2 regions of the Pseudomonas sp. A-B-19 genome follow, and region 1 is predicted to be linked to the other one. Evidence: riboswitches for the same ligand, from Rfam matches in the RefSeq annotation. Region 1 holds a riboswitch; the other holds the start of a gene.
What was found. A riboswitch is a leader RNA that binds a small molecule or an ion and turns the genes downstream of it on or off. The one in region 1 is predicted to bind cobalamin.
Positions count from the first base shown of each region.

Region 2: it holds a riboswitch for cobalamin, as region 1 does, so the genes downstream of both, cobO (cob(I)yrinic acid a,c-diamide adenosyltransferase) here and cobW (cobalamin biosynthesis protein CobW) in region 1, are expected to answer to the same signal.

Region 1 covers NZ_JAGYGN010000004.1:195,683-205,913, forward strand. The annotation lists gene KGA81_RS06475 (phospholipase D-like domain-containing protein) at 1-1,507, opposite strand, end outside; gene KGA81_RS06480 (vWA domain-containing protein) at 1,535-2,137, opposite strand; gene KGA81_RS06485 (ATP-binding protein) at 2,191-3,198, opposite strand; gene cobN (cobaltochelatase subunit CobN) at 3,406-7,248, opposite strand; gene cobW (cobalamin biosynthesis protein CobW) at 7,252-8,322, opposite strand; cobalamin riboswitch at 8,425-8,638, opposite strand; cobalamin riboswitch at 8,815-9,041, shown strand; gene KGA81_RS06500 (CbtB domain-containing protein) at 9,162-9,353, shown strand; gene KGA81_RS06505 (CbtA family protein) at 9,365-10,072, shown strand; gene KGA81_RS06510 (cobalamin biosynthesis protein) at 10,069-10,231, shown strand, end outside.
Region 2 covers NZ_JAGYGN010000001.1:347,655-357,885, reverse strand. The annotation lists gene purM (phosphoribosylformylglycinamidine cyclo-ligase) at 1-943, opposite strand, end outside; gene KGA81_RS01530 (DUF2066 domain-containing protein) at 1,330-2,382, shown strand; gene KGA81_RS01525 (AI-2E family transporter) at 2,419-3,492, shown strand; gene hda (DnaA regulatory inactivator Hda) at 3,723-4,427, shown strand; gene KGA81_RS01515 (C40 family peptidase) at 4,650-5,282, shown strand; gene KGA81_RS01510 (C40 family peptidase) at 5,448-5,984, shown strand; gene KGA81_RS01505 (class I SAM-dependent methyltransferase) at 6,003-6,665, shown strand; gene KGA81_RS01500 (hypothetical protein) at 6,733-7,317, opposite strand; cobalamin riboswitch at 7,471-7,705, shown strand; gene cobO (cob(I)yrinic acid a,c-diamide adenosyltransferase) at 7,787-8,398, shown strand; gene KGA81_RS01490 (cobyrinate a,c-diamide synthase) at 8,395-9,792, shown strand; gene bluB (5,6-dimethylbenzimidazole synthase) at 9,789-10,231, shown strand, end outside.

The DNA of each region.
Region 1 (10,231 bases):
GCTCGTAGAACCGCAGCAACTCCAGGCCATAACGGTCTGCCAGATCGGTATCGCCGCGAATGATCAGATAGTTTTCGTCATTGCCGTTGCTGGCTGCGGCGCTGAGGTTGTGGCTACCGCTTATGATCGTCGGCGTATCACTGGTGAAGTCAGTGACGATGGCTTTGGTGTGCACCAGGATATTGCCCTTCTGCCCCTCCCTGCTTTCCTGGAGCCAGCCTTCCAGCCCTTTGTCGAGCAGGGCAACGGTGGTGAATTCAGCGGTGCGGTCGGCGTGAAACCCGGTGATTTCGCTGGCGGTGTTTTGCAGGCCATAGCGCAGGATGTCGTCATGGGGCAAGCCGAGCAAGGCGTTGAGGATGGCGTCGGGCAAGGTGAACGCAGTGACGAACAGCACATCCTTTTTCGCGGCATTGATGATCGAGACGAACTCATCCAGGTCCCCCCCGCCCGAGCGCGGCGAGAACCCGGCGAAAAGCGCCTGCGTCGGATCCATCGGGTTGTGCTGCGTGATCCATTTCCGCGTGGCGCCGACATCTGCCGGCGTGCTCCAGACCTGCTCGAAGGTTTGCAGATAACGGGTACCGAGCCGCGTATCGTCCAGCACATGCACCACGTTGGCCTGACGGTAGACGCCGTTGGGGGTGAAGTTGGTACTGCCGCAGAGTACCGCTTCGGGCTGATGCCGCCCCGCTGCGTCGAGCCGACTCAAGACCATGAACTTGTTGTGAAAGATATTGTGGGTAACCCGCCCGCATTTGTTCGCCTGGGGGATATTTTTCAGGCTGAGCTCGTTCAAGGTGGTAGTGTCTTGGCCCGGTTGCGCGTGATAAAGGACGCGAACTTTCACGCCGCGTTCCAGCGCAGCCTCCACTGCGTCGACAATCACCTGTAACTGGTACTCATAGATGGCGATATCCAGGGCCCACTGGCCATCGACAGCTCGCTCGATAAACCCCAACAAGCGCCCGAGCAAACCGTTCTCCAACCATCTACGCGGGGCATCGGGCCAGGCTTCGATGGGCAGCTTGTTCTTTTTGCCAATGAGCGCATCGAGATCGGGAAACTTGCGCTCGAACGCCTGACTGGCGGCTACTGCGCGGTTGAAGTTGACACTTTGGTTGCCGGGATGACCATCGTCGCAGGTGACCGTCACCTCCAGAAACTCACCCGGTTGTGGCGCATTGTGGCTGCCGTAGACCGGGTAGACCCGATAATGAATCGTCATCCCCGGATTGGCCGCGTAATCGGCCCAGCGGAATTTCTGTAACGGCGCGATATCGCTGGGCGTAGCGTGGAACTGGGGGAAGGTATGGTCCTTGTCCGGGAATGTCAGGCTATTGAACAGAAACATCCAGGGCTTGCTGCCCTGCTGTTTTTCAATGGCAAAACCCAACAGGCCAATGCGACGGGATTCGGCCAGGTCCATGGCCAACAGTACGCCATTGGTGCCGGCGTAAGCCTTGACGCGAAAATCGTCCTGATCATTGCGGGCTAGAACGCGCATGGGTCACTCCTGTGAAGATCTTTTCGGCTACAAATCATCGATATGCTGATAATGCGTTTGCAGTTGATCCGCCAGCACTTTAGCCCGTCCGAGGCGAATCGGCCCGCGCTCGATGTCGATCACCAGCCCCGGGCATTCGATTGCCGGCAGCATGGACCAGTCCTTCAGCCGTCCATCGGTCACCAACAATAGCCGTTGCTGTTCCGCCGGAAAGCGTTTTTGCCGCGCCATCAACCAGTGCCCTGCCTCACCCAGCGCCGCCAGCAATGGCGTTCCGCCGCCTGCGCCGAGCCCATCGAGCCAATGGCGCAAACCGTTGGAAGCCTTCAACCCTTGCACCTGCCACTTCGGCACCGAGCCGCTGGCAGTCAGCAACGCCAGGCGCGCACGTTGGCGATAGGCATCATCGAACAACTGCGCCAGCAAGCCTTTGGCATCACTCAATGCCTGATGACGGCGGGTCGAAGCCGACGCATCGACAATCACCAGCCACAGTTCATGGGGCGAACGGGTGCGCAGTTGATACAACAGATCAGCACGCTGACGGGGCCGACCATTAAGCAAGGTGCCGGGCCAGTTGACCGAGCCGCTGCGTGCTGCATGGCGCTTGCCCTGTTTGCCGTGGTCCAGCCGCCCGGCACGGGGTCTGGCATTCGCCCCCGCGTCTGAGCGAGGGCGAATGCCTAGGGCTTTTTTGGCCAGCTCGGCACTTCACGTCGTGCGCCGACCGGCAGCGCTTGAGCGGGCATTTCGCCCCACTGGCCCTGACCTTCGCTCGGGTCGGGGTTCTGACTGGAGGGCGGCTGTGCTGCGGGTGATTGGTGCGACATCGGTGGCGAATGTTCGCGACGACGATGGCGCAAGGCGAACTCGGCGACGGCGTCGATATCTTCCTCGGCAATGGCCTTCGCTCCCCGCCAGGCGGCGTGCGCCCGGGCGGCCCGCAGCCAGACCAGATCGGCGCGCAAGCCATCGACCCCGGCAGCGAAGCAACGCTCGGTAATCTGTGCCAGCGCCTGGTCGTCGAGGGGAATGCTTGCCAGTGCATTGCGTGCGTTCTGGCAACGTTCGCGCAGAGACGCCTGCGCCGACTCCCATTCGGCGCAGAAACCTTGCGGATCGCTGTCGAAATCCAGGCGACGACGGATGATCTGGCCGCGCTCGACAGGCGCGGTGTGGCCTGCGAGGGCGACGTTCAAGCCGAAACGGTCCAGCAGTTGCGGGCGCAGTTCACCCTCTTCCGGGTTCATGGTGCCAATCAGCACGAATTTCGCCGAGTGCTGATGGGAAATGCCATCACGCTCGACCAGATTGGTGCCGCTGGCAGCCACATCGAGCAACAGATCAACGAGGTGATCGGGCAACAGATTGACCTCGTCGACGTAGAGCACGCCACCATCGGCCTTGGCCAGTACGCCGGGGGAAAACTGTGCGCGCCCTTCGCCCAACGCGGCATCCAGATCAAGGGTGCCTACCAGGCGTTCCTCGGTGGCGCCCAGCGGCAAGGTGACGAACTGACCGCTGGCCAGCAGGTCCGCCAGACCGCGGGCCAGGGTCGACTTGGCCATGCCCCGCGGACCTTCGATCAGCACGCCGCCGATTTTCGGGTCGATGGCGGTCAGGTAAAGGGCCAGCTTCAAATCGTCGGCGCCGACCACGGCGGAGAGCGGGAAATGGGGGGTGTCGGTCATGTCAGGCGTCTCATCATGGTCGGTTGTGTCGATCAACAATTCAAAGGACAAACTTGGTCCCTGTGGCGAGGGAGCTTGCTCCCGCTCGGCTGCGGAGCGGCCGCAAAACCAGGCAACTCGATTTCCCCGGGAATGCGAGGGCCGCTTCGCGACCCAGCGGGAGCAAGCTCCCTCGCCACAGGTTAGCGTTGGCCCCGGGCTTCTGTGTCAGTTGTCTTCTTCTATATCCAGCAACAAGTTTTCCAGTGCCTCACGGTACTCGCCTGGCTCCTTCCACATCCCCCGCTGTTGCGCCTCGAGCATGCGCTCGGTCATGTCGCGCAAGGCATGGGGATTGTGTTCGCGAACAAAATCCCGGGTGTCCGGGTCGAGCAAATAGGCATCGGCCAGCAATGCATACTGGTGATCGTCGATCAGCTGCGTGGTGGAATCGAAGGCGAACAGGTTATCAACCGTCGCGGCCATTTCGAACGCGCCTTTGTAGCCATGACGCTTGACGCCTTCAAGCCACTTCGGATTGGCGGCCCGGGAACGGATCACCCGGTTCAGCTCTTCCTTCAAGGTGCGAATCTTCGGCAAGTCCGGCTGACTGTGGTCGCCATGATAACTGGCCGCCGCCTCGCCTTTCAGGCTTTCCACCGCTGCGAGCATACCGCCCTGGAACTGGTAGTAATCGTTGGAGTCGAGCAGATCGTGCTCGCGGTTATCCTGGTTTTGCAGCACTGCCTGTACCTGGCTCAGGCGCTGACTGAACTGTTCACGGGCGGCGGTACCCTCATCAGATCCGCCGTAAGCGTAGCCGCCCCAGTTGAGGTAAACCTCGGCCAGGTCCTCGCGGGTTTGCCACAGCCGACCGTCGATGGCGCCCTGCACCCCTGCGCCGTAGGCACCGGGTTTGGCCCCGAAAATCCGCCAGCCGGCCTGACGTCGCGCCGCGTCTTCATCGAGCCCCGTCTGCAGCAAGGCTGCACGCTCGGCGCGCACCTTGGCCGCCAGTGGATTGAGGTCGTCCGGCTCATCGAGGTCGGCCACCGCTTGCACCGCCGCGTCGAACAAGCGAATCAGATTGGCAAAGGCATCGCGGAAGAACCCCGACACACGCAAGGTCACATCCACCCGCGGACGGTCAAGCAAACTCAGCGGCAGAATCTCGAAGTCATCGACCCGCTGGCTGCCTGTGGCCCAGACCGGACGCACACCCATCAGCGCCATCGCCTGGGCGATGTCATCGCCGCCGGTACGCATGGTCGCGGTGCCCCACACCGACAGACCGAGCTGGCGCAAATGATCGCCGTGGTCTTGCAGGTGCCGTTCGAGAATCAGGTTGGCCGACTGGAACCCGATGCGCCACGCCGTGGTGGTCGGCAGGTTGCGCACGTCCACCGAATAAAAGTTGCGCCCGGTGGGCAGCACGTCCAGACGCCCACGACTCGGCGCGCCACTCGGGCCGGCCGGGACGAAGCGACCGCTCAGGGCATCGAGCAAGCCGCGCATTTCTGCGGGGCCGCAGGCGTCCAGGCGCGGGGCAACCACCTCGCGCAGGTTGTCGATGATGGCTTGCACTTCAGACCAGCCCACCCCTTGTAGGAGCGAGCTTGCTCGCGATGGTGTATCAGTTGACATCAATGTGGCTGACACACCATCGCGAGCAAGCTCGCTCCCACGGGGGCTGTTCAACGCGTCCGAAATCAACTGCGCGGCGAACAACTCCAGGCGTTCGCGGGTATCGCCCGCCGAGCGCCAGGTCTCGTCGCTGATGTTCTCAAGAGCCTCGGGGCGCGGCCCTGTCCACGGTTCGGCCAGCGCACAATCGAGCGGATCGAAGCCCAACGCAAAGGCCTTGGCCAACGCCCGCAGCAGACTCGACTGCGCACCACGGCCATCGCCCCGTGGAATGCGCAACAACGCCAGCAAGGTATCGATACGCAAACGCCCGGTGGGCGATTCGCCGAACACATGCAGGCCATCGCGGATCTGCGACTCTTTCAAGTCGCACAGATAGGTGTCGAGTCGCGGCAACCAGATCGCCGCATCGGCATCGCTGTCGAGCTGCTCGTCCAGTTGCAGTTCGCGGTCGATGTGCGAGTCGCGCACCAGTTGCAGGATGTCGCGCTGCAACTCCCGGGCGCGGCGTGGATCGAGCAATTGCGCGTCGTAATATTCGTCGGCCAACAGTTCGAGGTTGCGCAGTGGGCCGTAGGTTTCGGCGCGGGTCAGCGGGGGCATCAAGTGATCGATGATCACCGCCTGGGTGCGCCGCTTGGCCTGGGCGCCCTCGCCCGGGTCGTTGACGATGAATGGATAGATGTTCGGCAGCGGCCCGAGCAGTGCATCCGGCCAGCAATTTTCCGAGAGCCCCACGCCTTTGCCCGGCAGCCATTCGAGGTTGCCGTGCTTGCCGACGTGGATCACGCCGTGGGCGCCGTAGGTGTTGCGCAGCCAGAAGTAAAATGCCAGGTAACCGTGGGGCGGCACCAGGTCCGGGTCGTGATACACCGCGCTCGGGTCGACCTGATAACCCCGCGCCGGCTGAATGCCGACGAAGGTCAGGCCAAATCGCAAGCCGGCGATCATCATCCGTGCGTTGCGGCACATGGGATCGTTTTCCGGTGCGCCCCAACGTTCGAGCACCGCTGCGCGGTTCGCTTCGGGCAACGCGTCGAACATCTTCAAATACTCATCCATTGCCAGACTTTGCTGGCACGGACGCTGGTCGATCGTGTCCAGATCATTGCTGACGCCGCCGAGCAGCTGCTGGATCAGCGCGGTGCCACTGTCCGGCAACCCGGCCGGCAGCGGATAACCTTCGGCATGCAGCGCCCGCAGGATATTCAGTGCGGCGGCCGGGGTGTCGAGGCCGACGCCATTACCGATGCGACCGTCGCGAGTCGGATAATTGGCGAGAATCAAGGCAATGCGCTTCTGTGCATTGGGCACCCGCGCCAGATCGACCCAGCGCCGCGCCAGTTCGGCAACGAAATCCATGCGCTCAGGTTGGGCCCGGTAGCAGACCACATCCGACTGACTGCGCTCACTGCGCCACGCCAGGTCCTTGAAGCTGATCGGGCGGCTGATGATGCGCCCGTCCAGTTCCGGCAAGGCAATGTGCATCGCCAGGTCGCGAGGGCCAAGCCCCTGTTCGCTGGCGCGCCAACCCGGTTCGTTGTCCTGGGCGCAAATCGCCTGGATCACAGGAATGTTGCGGCGAAACGGGCGCAGGTGCGGCGCTTCGGGGCTGGACTGAGCGAAGCCGGTGGTGTTCAGGATCACCGAGACGCTGGCCTCGTCCAGCCAGTCTTCGACCCTGGAAAGGCAAGCTGGCTCTTTCAGGCTGGCCAGCGCAATCGGCAATGGATTCAACCCCGCCGCCTGTAAACGCTGGCAAAAAACATCAATGAAAGCGGTGTTCGCCGCCTGCAAATGCGAGCGGTAAAACAGCACCGCCGCCACCGGTTGACCCGCGTGCCAGTCGGCCTGCCAGTCGCTCAGTGCGGCGCAGTGTCGGTGCGGATGGTAAATCGCCGTGCGCGGCAGGGTTTGCGGCTCGCCCCAGGTGTAATCACGGGCCAGCCAACGGTTGGCCAGGCAGCGGAAGAAGTCCAGGGCGTTACCCATGCCACCCTGACGCAGAAACTGCCAGAGCCGGTCACGATCCTCGGCGCCGACGGTGCTCAGGTCACTGAGCTCCGGGTCCGGACGATCATCGCCCGGCACCAGAATCACCTGCACGCCGCGCTGGGACAGTTCGACCAGGCGTTCGATGCCGTAACGCCAATAGGCGATGCCACCGTGCAGCGAAATCAGGATCACCTTGGCGTGACGCAGCACTTCATCGACGTACAAATCGACCGAGGCATGGTTCTGCACCTGCATCGGGTTGGCCAGGCGCACGCTCGGGTAATCGTCGGGCAATTGCTGCGCCGCTTCGGCGAGCAGCGCCAGGCTGGAATCGCCGCTGCACAGGACCACCAGTTCGGCGGGGGTTTGTCCAAGGTCGGCAATGTTGTCATCCGACACGAAACCGCCGGGCTGGGTCCTGAGCAGGTGCATGGCTTACACGCTGAGCGCGGCGCGCAGTTGCGCTTCGAGAACCGTGGCATCCAGTTCCTGGCCGATCAGCACCAGGCGGGTGATGCGCGCTTCTTCGGCGCCCCACTGGCGGTCGAAGTGTTTGTCGAAACGCGTGCCCACGCCCTGGATCAGCAGGCGCATCGGCTTGTTCGGGACTGCCGCGAAACCCTTGACTCGCAAGATGCCGTGCTGGACCACCAGTTGGGTCAGCGCGTCCATCAGCAGGCTTTCGTCGGCTTGCGGCAGTTGGATGGAGATCGAATCGAAGGCGTCGTGATCGTGGTCATCGTGATCGTCGTCGCCATCATGATGATGGTCATGGTGACTATGCCGGCTGTCGATGTGTTCTTCGGAGCCGGCACCCAGGCCGATCAGCACGTCCAGCGGCAGGCGACCGCTACTGGCTTCGACGACTTTCACCGCTGGCGGCAACTCTTCGGAGACTTCCAGGCGCACACGGGCCAGGTCGGCCGGGTTGATCAGGTCGGTTTTGTTGAGGATCACCAGGTCGGCGCTGGCCAGTTGGTCGGCGAACAGCTCGTGCAGCGGCGATTCGTGGTCCAGATTCGGGTCGAGTTTGCGCTGTGCGTCGACCTGATCCGGGAAGGCCGCGAAGGTGCCGGCGGCGACGGCCGGGCTGTCGACCACGGTGATTACCGCATCCACCGTGCAGGCGCTGCGGATTTCCGGCCACTGGAAGGCTTGCACCAGCGGCTTGGGCAGGGCCAGGCCGGAGGTTTCGATGAGAATGTGGTCCAGATCGCCGCGACGGGCCACCAGTTCGCGCATCACCGGAAAGAATTCTTCCTGGACGGTGCAGCACAGGCAGCCGTTGGCCAGTTCATAGACACGGCCGTTGGCTTCTTCTTCGGTGCAACCGATTGAGCACTGCTTGAGGATTTCGCCGTCGATACCCAACTCGCCAAATTCGTTGACGATCACCGCGATGCGGCGACCCTGGGCGTTGTCGAGCATGTGGCGCAGCAGCGTGGTTTTACCCGAGCCGAGAAAGCCGGTGACGATGGTGACGGGTAGTTTGGCCAGTGTTTTCATCGGATGCCCTATGGCTTAGGTGGCGGGCATACGGGACGACAACCGGCAACACGCGCGCGCGTGCCTGAAGAGTTCGCCACCGGATCACCCCGCCCGGTTGAAGGTGAGAATCTGTAACGAGGCAGGTCTCCTGGCTGACGGTGCGCCGGCCTTGAGCCTGGCATTCGCTGCGCCTTCCCGCCGGCCTCATGGATTGAGTCAGCAGTGGCGTGGCAACGAACATCACCGTTCACAGTTGCGGGGGCAGCCGCGGCATCGACCGCGTTCCCTTCTTAGCTTCGACAAACGCCGAAGAACCTCGAAAGCGCAAGGCTACGCATGGTATTGGGGTGGGTCAATATCTTGTGGTGCCCTCACTGGCCTCATCGCGAGCAAGCTCGCTCCCACAGGGGATCGCGCTCCAATGTGGGAGCGAGCTTGCTCGCGATTCAGGCGACGCGGTTCCGAGTTGAGAACCCTTGCCAATTGACGCCCAACCCCTGCCCATGCTCTCCTACGCACCTTGTTACGGGTGCCCTTCACAGGGTGAAACGGGAAACCGGTGAATCATGTGCTTTACTCTAAAGCCATGTCAGTCCGGTGCTGCCCCCGCAACGGTAAGCGAGCGAAGCGTCAGATCCACTGTGCCACTACGGCATGGGAAGGTGGCGCTTGCAGGATCAGGCGAACGCCTGCGCCCCTCGTGAGCCCGGAGACCGGCCCGCAACACAAAGTGACCAATACGGTCACCGAACCAACAAACCCGCGGTGGGCGGGCGCTGTTTGAACCTCTGCGCGCCTGGTCCTGCGGAGGTTTGCATGCGCTCTTATTCCCCGCTGACAGACCAGAGGGATACGCCATGTCGATCATCAGCAGCGCCGAACACACATCCGCGAGCACCACCACAACCCTGACCCAACGTCTGACCGCCGCCGTCTTCGCGTCGATCCTGGGTGCGAGCCTTGTGTATTTCGCCGGTTTCTCGCACATCGAAGCGGTGCACAACGCGGCCCACGATACCCGTCACAGCTCCGCGTTCCCGTGCCATTGAGAGCTGTCGACATGATCAAGCGTATTGCGCAAACCGCAGGTTTCACCGGGCTGCTGGCCGCCCTGCTGCTGACCCTGCTGCAAAGCTTCTGGGTCGCTCCGCTGATATTGCAGGCCGAGACCTACGAAAAAGCCGAACCGGCCGCGGTTGAAATGCATGAGCACGCCGACGGTGCGATGGCCGCCCACACTCACGATGGCGAAGCCTGGGAGCCGGAAGACGGCTGGCAACGCGTGCTGTCGACCACCGGCGGCAATCTGGTGGTAGCGGTCGGTTTCGCCCTGATGCTGGCCGGCCTGTATACCTTGCGTGCGCCGACCAAAACCTCCCAGGGCCTGCTCTGGGGCCTGGCCGGTTATGCGACGTTCGTGCTCGCGCCGACGCTCGGCCTGCCACCGGAATTGCCCGGCACTGCCGCCGCCGATCTGGCACAACGGCAACTGTGGTGGATCGGCACGGCCGCCTCCACTGCCGTCGGTATCGCCCTGATCGTATTCAGCCGTCACTGGCTGATGAAAGTCCTCGGCGTGGCAATCCTTGCCGTTCCCCATGTGATTGGCGCACCGCAACCGCAAGTGCATTCGATGCTCGCTCCAGAGGTGCTGGAAACCCAATTCAAAATCGCTTCGCAGCTGACCAACGTGGTGTTCTGGCTGGCCCTGGGCCTGATCAGCGCCTGGTTGTTCCGTCGCAAAAGCGATGGCCAATACCACGCATGACTGACGTCAGCACAGCGCCGACCCTGGCGGTCGGCCTGGGCTGCCAACGGGGCTGCCCCGTCAGCACGTTGCTGGCGCTGCTCGACCAGGCACTGGAGGCGCACCAGATTGCTCGTCATGAAATCAAGGCCCTGGCCAGCATCGACTCCAAGCGTGACG
Region 2 (10,231 bases), on a different contig from region 1:
CAACGTGCTCCTGGCCAACGCAGATAACCATGCCCACGCCGCAGTTCAGCACGCGGTGCATTTCGTTCTCGTCAACGTTGCCTTTCTCTTGCAGCCAGTCGAACACGGCAGGACGGGTCCAGCTCGCTACGTCAACCACGGCTTGCGCGCCTTTTGGCAGAACGCGCGGAATGTTGTCCAGCAGGCCGCCACCGGTGATGTGGGCCATGGCTTTGACAGCGCCGGTTTCCTTGATCAGCTTGAGCAGCGGCTTCACGTAGATACGGGTCGGGGCCATCAGCAGGTCGGTCAGCGGCTTGCCGTCGAGCTGGGTGTTTTCGATGTCGGCGCCGGACACTTCGATGATCTTGCGGATCAGCGAGTAGCCGTTGGAGTGCGGGCCGGAGGACGGCAGGGCGAGCAGGGCATCGCCAGCAGCAACCTTGGAGCCGTCGATGATTTCGGACTTTTCCACGACGCCGACGCAGAAACCGGCCAGGTCGTAGTCTTCGCCTTCGTACATGCCCGGCATCTCAGCGGTTTCGCCGCCGACCAGGGAGCAACCCGACAGTTCGCAGCCAGCGCCGATACCGGTCACAACCTGGGCGGCGGTGTCGACGTTCAGTTTGCCAGTGGCGTAGTAGTCGAGGAAGAACAGCGGCTCGGCGCCGCACACCACCAGGTCGTTGACGCACATGGCGACCAGGTCGATGCCGATGCTGTCGTGCTTGTTCAGGTTCAGTGCCAGGCGCAGCTTGGTGCCAACGCCGTCAGTGCCGGAAACCAGCACAGGCTGCTTGTAGCCGGCCGGGATTTCGCAGAGGGCGCCGAAACCGCCCAGGCCGCCCATGACTTCCGGGCGCGCAGTGCGCTTGGCGACGCTCTTGATGCGTTCGACCAATGCTTCGCCGGCGTCGATGTCTACACCGGCGTCTTTGTAGCTCAGGGAGGGTTGCTTGCTCATGATCCAGGCCTTTAGGGGGGGATTTCTGGGTAACGACCGAGTTCATCGGGAACGCCGAAACTGCGTAGGCGAGAGCCATGCGCGCTATTCGGACACTACCCGGCTGTTGCCGGTCTGCGAAGGCGCGCGATTTTATCAGGCTTGAGCCGCAGCGGCCATCCTCAGGCCGACAGCAGGGCCATATCCGTTCAAAAAAAACCGTTGATGCGCGGTGTCGGTGGCATCCTGCATGGCTGTATAAGGTGTCGTGATTAACCGTCTATCGTTATGACAGTGCGAAAACTTACCCGGAACGTGTGAATGTTTTGCGTCGGGCAATGGTCACAGCCTTGCTCGATCGCTTTCATGCGGTCTGTTCCAGCCGCTCTTGTCGTCAGGATTCTTCCATGCGTTTTTGTAAATTCTTGCTTGTGAGTTGTTTGTCAGTGGTCAGTCTGGCCAGTCATGCCGAAACCGTCAAAGGCCTTTACCAGGTACGCGAGCCGGTGAATGGCCAATCGCCCGAGGAGCGCGACCAGGCGACTCAGCGAGCGTTGGACACATTGGTATTGCGCCTGACCGGCGACCCCAAGGCCGCTCAAAGTCCGGGGCTGGCAGCGATTCGCAAAGACCCGCAACAGATCATCAGCCAGTACGGCTTCGATGCCGGGCCGCCGGAAGTCCTGAAAGTCGATTTCGATCCGGGCACCACCGAGCAAGCCTTGCGCCGCGCCGGCCTGGCGATGTGGGGGGCCAATCGGCCGTCGATCCTCGGCTGGTGGTTGAATGACTCCACCGAGGGTTCAAGTCTGGTGGGCGACGGTCAGGCCAGCGCAGCGCCGTTGCGTCGGGCCGCTCAACACCGTGGTTTGCCATTGCGCTTGCCATTGGCGGATTTGAATGAACAGATCGTCGCGACCGCGCCGAATCTGGAGGGCGCAGATCCGGCGCCTTTGCTTGCGGCATCGGAACGCTACAGCGCCGACGCCCTGCTCGCGGTACACGCCAAGGAGGAGGGCGGGCAGTGGCAAGCCAAGTGGCAATTGTGGCTGGGGGATAAAAAAGAGGCAGGCAGCGTGCAGGGCGCCGATCAGGCCGCCGTGGCCGATGCGGTGATGCTGGCGGTCAACGAGCGCCTGGCGCCGCGGTTTGTTGCCAAGGCCGGGGCTTCGAGTGAGCAATTGCTGGAGGTGCAAGGCATGAATCTTGAGCACTACGCGTCCCTTGGGCGCTTGCTGGAGCCATTTGGCGGGCGTGTGCAAAGTGTCGACGGCGATCGGATTGTCTATAGGGTCAATGGCAGCGCCGATCAACTGCGTGCACAACTGTCGCTGGCAAGGCTGCAGGAAACGCCGGCGGGTCAGGCGCCGGCCCCGGCGGTGCCGGTTCAACCTGCCGCCGGGGGTGCGGTGCCTGCCCCAGCGCCAGCCCCGACACCGCAGCTGCGTTTTCGCTGGTAGTTTTTCTTTCTTTATATAGAAACAATGGAGTGGTTCATGGCCGATACGCGGCGTTGGTTCTGGCTCGGTGGGGTGGTCCTGCTGTGTGCGTTTGTCTGGTTGTTGCATCCGATCCTGACGCCGTTCCTGGTGGCGCTGCTGTTGGCCTACCTGTTCGACCCGCTGGTGGATCGGCTGGAGAAGGCAGGCCTGTCTCGAACCTTGGGTGTCGTGGCCGTGTTTACCCTGTTTACATTGATCTTCACCGCGCTGCTGTTGGTCTTGGTGCCGTTGCTCGCCAGGCAGTTGTTTCGTTTGTATGAGTTGGCCCCGCAGATGCTCGACTGGCTGCAGCACACGGCGTTGCCCTGGGTGCAATCGAAATTCGGCCTGTCGGAAGGTTTCTGGAAGTTCGACAGGCTGAAGGCCGCCATCAGCGAGCATATGAGTCAGACCACCGATATTGTCGGTGTCGTGTTGAGCCATGCCACCGCCTCGGGGCTGGCGTTGATTGGCTGGTTGGCGAATCTGGTGCTGATCCCTGTGGTGAGCTTCTATCTGTTGCGCGATTGGGACTTGATGATGTCCAGGATCCGCAGCCTGCTGCCCCGTGATCGTGAAGCGCGCGCGGTAGCCCTGGCGGGTGAATGCCACGAAGTGCTCGGAGCCTTCGTTCGCGGACAGTTGCTGGTGATGGTGGCCTTGGGTGTGATCTACGCAGCGGGCCTGATGCTGGTCGGGCTGGAACTGGGTTTGTTGATTGGCCTGATTGCCGGTCTGGCGGCGATCGTGCCGTACATGGGTTTTATCATCGGCATTGGCGCGGCGCTGCTTGCGGGGTTGTTCCAGTTCGGTGGTGATCTTTACCCGATGCTCGGTATTGTCGCGGTGTTCATGGTCGGCCAGGCGCTGGAGGGTATGGTGCTGACGCCGTTGCTGGTGGGTGACCGGATTGGCCTGCACCCGGTGGCGGTGATTTTCTCGATTCTGGCCGGTGGGGAGCTGTTTGGCTTTACCGGTGTACTACTGGCATTGCCGGTCGCGGCGGTGATCATGGTGCTGGTGCGTCATGTACGTGATTTATATAAGGATTCTGAAATCTACGGGAGTATCGACGAGCCGGAGCGGTAAGGGGTGTCGATGGGTGATGGCGAGTTGACCCGGTTCATGGCGGGTCAGCCTGCTTGCATCGCGCGACTGTCACATGCACCGCCAAAGAAACTGTCATAAAACCAGTGCATTAACGCAAACCTTTGATTTTGCTTGTGGTCTGTCGCATTGTGCGGCCCGGCTCACGGGTATAAACTTCGCAAACTTTACACAGAGGCCACTAACGGTTCCTTTGGAACTGTTCAGTCAGGATGAAACCGATTCAGCTGCCCCTAGGTGTGCGTCTGCGTGACGACGCCACCTTTATCAATTACTACCCAGGCGCCAATGCCGCTGCACTCGGCTATGTCGAGCGGCTGTGCGAAGCCGACGCCGGCTGGACCGAGAGCCTGATATACCTTTGGGGCAAGGATGGGGTAGGGCGTACGCATCTGTTGCAGGCCGCCTGCCTGCGCTTCGAGCAATTGGGGGAGCCTGCGGTCTATCTGCCGCTGGCCGAGCTGCTCGATCGCGGTATTGAAATTCTCGACAACCTTGAACAGTACGAACTGGTCTGTCTCGATGACCTGCAGGCGGTTGCCGGCAAGGCGGACTGGGAAGAGGCGCTGTTCCATCTGTTCAATCGCTTGCGCGACAGCGGCCGACGCTTGCTGATTGCCGCGTCGACATCCCCCCGTGAGTTGCCGGTGAAGCTGGCGGATCTCAAGTCGCGCCTGACCCTGGCCCTGATCTTCCAGATGCGACCGCTTTCCGATGAGGACAAACTGCGCGCCCTGCAATTGCGCGCATCCCGTCGTGGCCTGCACCTGACCGACGAAGTCGGGCATTTCATTTTGACTCGCGGTACCCGCAGCATGAGTGCGCTGTTCGAGCTGCTCGAGCGTCTCGATCAGGCCTCCCTCCAGGCTCAGCGCAAGCTGACAATCCCCTTCTTGAAAGAAACCCTCGGCTGGTAAACCCGCTGAATCCGGGGCTTCTAGCCTGTTCGGCGAATTTCAGGCGCCAGAAATCCCGCTTTCCTGCCCGGTTGCAGGCTGCGCGTATGTTTAAAATGGGCTTAAGCGCTTAGATGTAAACGAGAAACGGATAAGTCACAAAAAGATCGATTGAATTTGCAAATCAGGATGATAGAGGGCATAGTCTCGGCTTCTTTACAACTATCAGCCACGGTCGTGCCCATGCTAAACCGCTTCGCACCCCTCGTGCCTCTCGCACTCGTTACCCTGTTGTTCGGTTGCGCTGCCCACACTCCGGTGTCCCAGCAAGAGCAACAACAGCAGGTCAAGAATTCTGCAACTGCCCAGTCTTCCGCTCTTTATCAGGAAGAGCTTGCAACCGAAAAAGAACTGGCCGACTTCGCTGGCGGCAAGTCCTACCAGCTTCCGGTCCTGGCCGACAGCATCCTCGAACGTGGCATGTCCCTGATCGGTACCCGTTACCGTTTCGGCGGTACTTCTGAAGCCGGCTTCGATTGCAGCGGTTTCATCGGTTACCTGTTTCGCGAAGAGGCGGGCATGAACCTGCCACGCTCCACCCGCGAAATGATCAACGTGGACGCTCCGCTGGTCTCGCGCAGCAAGCTTGAGCCGGGCGACCTGCTGTTCTTCGCAACCAATGGCCGTCGTGGCCGTGTCAGTCACGCCGGGATCTACCTGGGTGACAACCAGTTCATCCACTCCAGCAGCCGCCGCAGCGGTGGGGTGCGCATCGATAGTCTGGGCGACAGTTACTGGAACAAGACCTTCATCGAAGCCAAGCGCGCCCTGGCGATGGCACCTAACGCGTCGCCAATCGTCACTGCACGTAAATAAACGGACAGTTTGTAGGGCGAACTTAAAGTCTTACTTGAAGTTTGTCGTATACCCGCTAGAATCTTGATCTACAAATGATGGCAAACCGCCTGCGTCCAACGCAGGCGGTTTTCTTTTCTGCGCTCCCCGCAGAAAAAGCCGCAGCCAGATCAGGATGCTCTGCTTATGACGATGTCGGCCCGCCTCGCAATCATGTGCTTCGCAGCGCTGCTCAGTGCCTGCGCCAGCCGCACACCGCCACCCGCGCAGGTGGTTCGCGCTCCCGTCGTATTCGGATCCTCAGAAGCTTTTTCGCCCGAGGCACAAGACGTGCTGTTTCGCGCGCTTGGCCTGGTGGGCACGCCTTATCGTTGGGGTGGTAATACGCCGGATTCCGGATTTGATTGCAGCGGCCTGATCGGTTATGTGTACCGCGATGTCGCCGGTATTTCCCTGCCGCGCACCACTCGTGAAATGATCTCCATGCAAGCGGCGAATGTGGGCAAGGAAGGTCTGCAAACCGGTGACCTGATTTTCTTCGCCACCAATGGCGGTTCCCAGGTCAGCCATGCCGGCATCTACGTGGGAGAAGGGCGCTTCGTCCACGCGCCGGCCACCGGCGGCACCGTGAAGCTCGACAGCTTGTCCAAGGCTTATTGGCAAAAGGCTTATCTGAGCGCCAAGCGTGTTCTGCAGCCTGAACATCTGGCGCGCAACCCGTAACGTCCGGAGGCGGTGGTCATGACTGCTCGCACGCTTAATCTCGACGACGCCCTGTACCAATACCTGCTCGATGTCTCCCTGCGCGAAACGCCACTGCTCAAGCGCTTGCGCGATGAGACCCAGGCGCTGCCGATGGCACGTTGGCAGGTGGCGCCGGAGCAGGGGCAGTTTCTCGCTTTGCTGGTGAAACTGACGGGGGCCAGGCGCTTGCTCGAAGTCGGCACTTTCACCGGTTACAGCGCCCTGTGCATGGCGTCGGCATTACCGGCTGACGGCTTGCTGATTTGCTGTGATATCCCCGGCGACTACAACGCCATCGCACGACGGTACTGGCAGGAGGCGGGGCTTGCCGGACGGATTGACCTGCGCCTGGCCCCGGCGCTGGAAACCCTCGCAGAGCTTGAGCGACAAGGGCAGGGCGGGCAGTACGACCTGGTGTTCATCGATGCCGACAAGGCCAACTACCCGAATTATCTGGAACACGCACTGGGATTGCTGCGGGTCGGCGGGCTGGCGGTGTTCGATAACACCCTGTGGAGCGGGCGCGTGCTGGAGACCAGTCCCGAGAGCGCGGACACCCGGGCGATCCAGGTGCTCAACCGGGCGTTGAAAAACGATATGCGGGTAGATCTTTCGTTGTTGCCGATCGGGGATGGGTTGACGCTCTGCCGCAAGCGCTGAGTGTTGAATCCTGTAGGAGCGAGCCCCCTCGCCACAGGCTCGCTCCCACCAAGTCCGGTTCAACGCCTCAGCCGCGAGCTTCCTTGAACAGCACTGCAATGCCGGGGTGATAGTTGCCGGCTTCGTTGCGCAATTTGCGATAGGCGTATGGGAAATACCAGGCGACCGCGCAGGTGTGTTCCTTTTGCAGGTCGTCGACCATGTCCTGGAGTTCTTCCGGCGTGGCGCCTTGCTGGGCTTTTTGCGGGGCGACGAACAGGCAGCCGAGTTTCAGGTCGCTGGCGTGGCTCACGCGCTTGGCATCGCTGGCGATGTCGAGCAGGGCCTGGCTCAGGTTGAGGCTGTTGACCCGTGGCCAGCGCTGGGTGGTCTGAATGTAGGCGCGGGTTTCGGGCGAGGCGAGGAACAGGTCGGCGCGGCTGTTGCGCTCGCCTTCTTCGGTCTGTTTGCGGGTTGGTGTCTGTTGCAGCGTGACCATCTCGGCCATCCAGGCGGCGGCAGACAGCAGTCCGAGATTGGCTTTTTCGTCGTGCCAGTACGGCGTGTCGCCATCACCGCGGACGGCGTTGTAACGGTCGATGCATTCGAACCAGCGCTCGAGCACCGGGCGCAGGAATTCCAGCTTTGGATTGCTGATGATCATGCCTTGCATGGGCTCACCCTTATTGTTGTGTTGATAAGTTGTGGCTCTTTGATATCACTGCTGGGATCGTGGCACAAGATTGACGTCAGTTTATTGATTGATGACAGTCAATCGGTCGATCGCCTCCCGGCTTTAATTGACGCTCCACCCCCAACCCTCTAACCTTCGCCGCTTGTTTCAGGTGCTCTGTGGCTTGGGTCGACAGAGTGAAACAGGGAAGCCGGTGAGTGAGTCCTTCTGTTGGTCGAAGGTCCGCAATTCCGGCGCTGCCCCCGCAACGGTAAATGAGTGAAAACTGTGTGTGATGCCACTGTGTCGATTTGATACGGGAAGGCGCACAGTCTGGCCCCGCGGCCACTCATGAGCCCGGAGACCGGCCTGATTCATCCAGCGGCATCACGGTGGGCGATGCCAGGCTTGTTGCCTTCTATTGCTGTGCCTGCCCGCCGTTATTCCTGCCTCAACGGAGAGCTCCCCCATGACTGATACCCCCGATCGTGACGAACGCCACCTGGCGCGCATGCAGCGCAAAAAAGCCGTGATCGACGAGCGCATCGCCAATTCCCCGAACGAGTGTGGCCTGCTGCTGGTGCTGACCGGCAACGGCAAGGGCAAGAGCAGTTCGGCTTTCGGCATGCTTGCCCGCGCCATGGGGCACGGCATGCAATGCGGCGTGGTGCAGTTCATCAAGGGCCGCAACAGCACGGGCGAAGAGTTGTTCTTCCGGCGCTTTCCCGAGCAGGTGCGTTTTCATGTGATGGGCGAAGGCTTTACCTGGGAAACCCAGGATCGTCAGCGCGACATCGCCGCCGCCGAAGCTGCCTGGGCGGTGTCCCGGCAACTGCTGCGCGACCCGTCCATCGGTCTGGTGGTGCTTGATGAGCTGAATATCGCCCTCAAGCACGGCTACCTCGATCTCGATCAGGTGCTCAGCGACTTGCAGTCCCGGCCGCCGATGCAACATGTGGTGGTCACCGGGCGTGCCGCCAAGCCGGAAATGATCGAAATGGCTGACACCGTCACCGAAATGGGCATGATCAAACACGCCTTCCAGGCCGGGATCAGAGCGCAGAAAGGCGTCGAATTGTGAGTCAGCCTCGACATTGTCCGGCGGTACTGATTGCCGCGCCGGCTTCCGGCCAGGGCAAGACCACCGTCACCGCGGCGCTGGCCCGATTGCATCGCAATCAGGGGCGCAAGGTTCGCGTGTTCAAGTGTGGCCCCGACTTTCTCGATCCGATGATCCTCGAGCGCGCCAGCGGTGCGCCGGTGTATCAACTGGACATGTGGATGGTTGGTGAGCAAGAGAGTCGCCGGCTGCTGTGGGAAGCCGCCGCTGAAGCCGACCTGATCCTGATCGAAGGTGTCATGGGGCTGTTCGACGGAACGCCGTCGAGCGCCGATCTGGCGCGGCATTTCGGTGTGCCGGTGCTGGGTGTGATCGATGGCACCGCCATGGCCCAGACCTTCGGCGCATTGGCTCTGGGGCTGGCGCGTTATCAGCCGGACTTGCCGTTCGCCGGCGTGCTGGCCAACCGCGTCGGCACGCTGCGCCACGCGCAACTGCTCGAAGGAAGCCTGACTGAAGGTTTGCGCTGGTACGGCGCGCTGTCCCGGGAAACCGGGATCGAACTGCCGAGCCGGCACCTGGGGCTGGTGCAGGCCAGTGAGCTGAATGATCTCGACCTGCGCCTCGATGCGGCAGCCGATGCCCTGGCCAGCAGTTGTGAGGTCGCGCTGCCGCCGGCAGTCGAATTCGCCGCCCCTGATGTCATCGCGGCCGAACCGCTGCTGGCCGGTGTGCGCATTGCCGTCGCCCGTGATGAAGCCTTTGCGTTCACCTACGGCGCGAGCCTGGATTTGCTGCGGGCGATGGGCGCCGAATTGTCGTTCTTCTCGCCGATCCGCGACCGTGCATTGCCGGAGGCCGACAGCCTGTATCTGCCGGGTGGTTACCCGGAGTTGCACCATGTCGCGCTGGCGCAAAACACTGCGATGCTCGATGCGATCCGCGCGCACCACCGGGCAGGCAAACCGTTGCTCGCCGAGTGTGGCGGCATGCTGTATCTGCTCGATTCCCTGACCGATGTCGAGGGTACTCGCGCTGAGTTGGTTGGCTTGCTGGCCGGTGATGCGGTCATGCAAAAGCGTCTGGCAGCGCTGGCGCTGCAGGCTGTGGAATTGCCGGAAGGTTCGCTGCGCGGGCACACCTATCACCATTCGTTGACCACCACAGAGCTGGCGCCGATTGCTCGTGGCTTGAGTCCGAATGGCGGGCGCGGAGCGGAGGCGGTCTACCGCGAAGGGCGGATGACCGCTTCTTATGTGCACTTTTATTTTCCGTCGAACCCTTCGGCGATTGCCGCGCTGTTTGCGCCTGACCTTGAAGCCGCCTTCGCTGCGATGCGGCGATCCGACAAGCCAGCTCCAACAATGGATCAGCCAGCCCCTGTAGGCGCTGGCTTGCCAGCGAAGAGGCCATGACGAACAACGCATTCTCTGAAGCCGAACGCGCAGCGGTCTATCGCGCCATCGCCGAACGCCGCGACATGCGCCACTTCAGCGGCGGCACGGTCGCGCCCGAATTGCTGCGGCGCCTGCTCGAGGCCGCACACCAGGCCCCCAGTGTCGGCCTGATGCAGCCCTGGCGCTTCATCCGCATCAGTGATCGCGCCTTGCGCGGACAAATCCAGGCCCTGGTGGAAGAAGAGCGCGTGCGCACCGCCGAAGCCCTCGGCGAGCGCAGCGATGAGTTCATGAAGCTCAAGGTCGAAGGCATCAACGATTGCGCCGAGGTACTGGTCGCCGCACTGATGGACGACCGCGAGCAGCATATCTTCGGCCGCCGCACCTTGCCGGAAATGGACATGGCCTCGCTGTCCTGTGCGATCCAGAACCTGTGGCTGGCGTCTCGGGCCGAAGG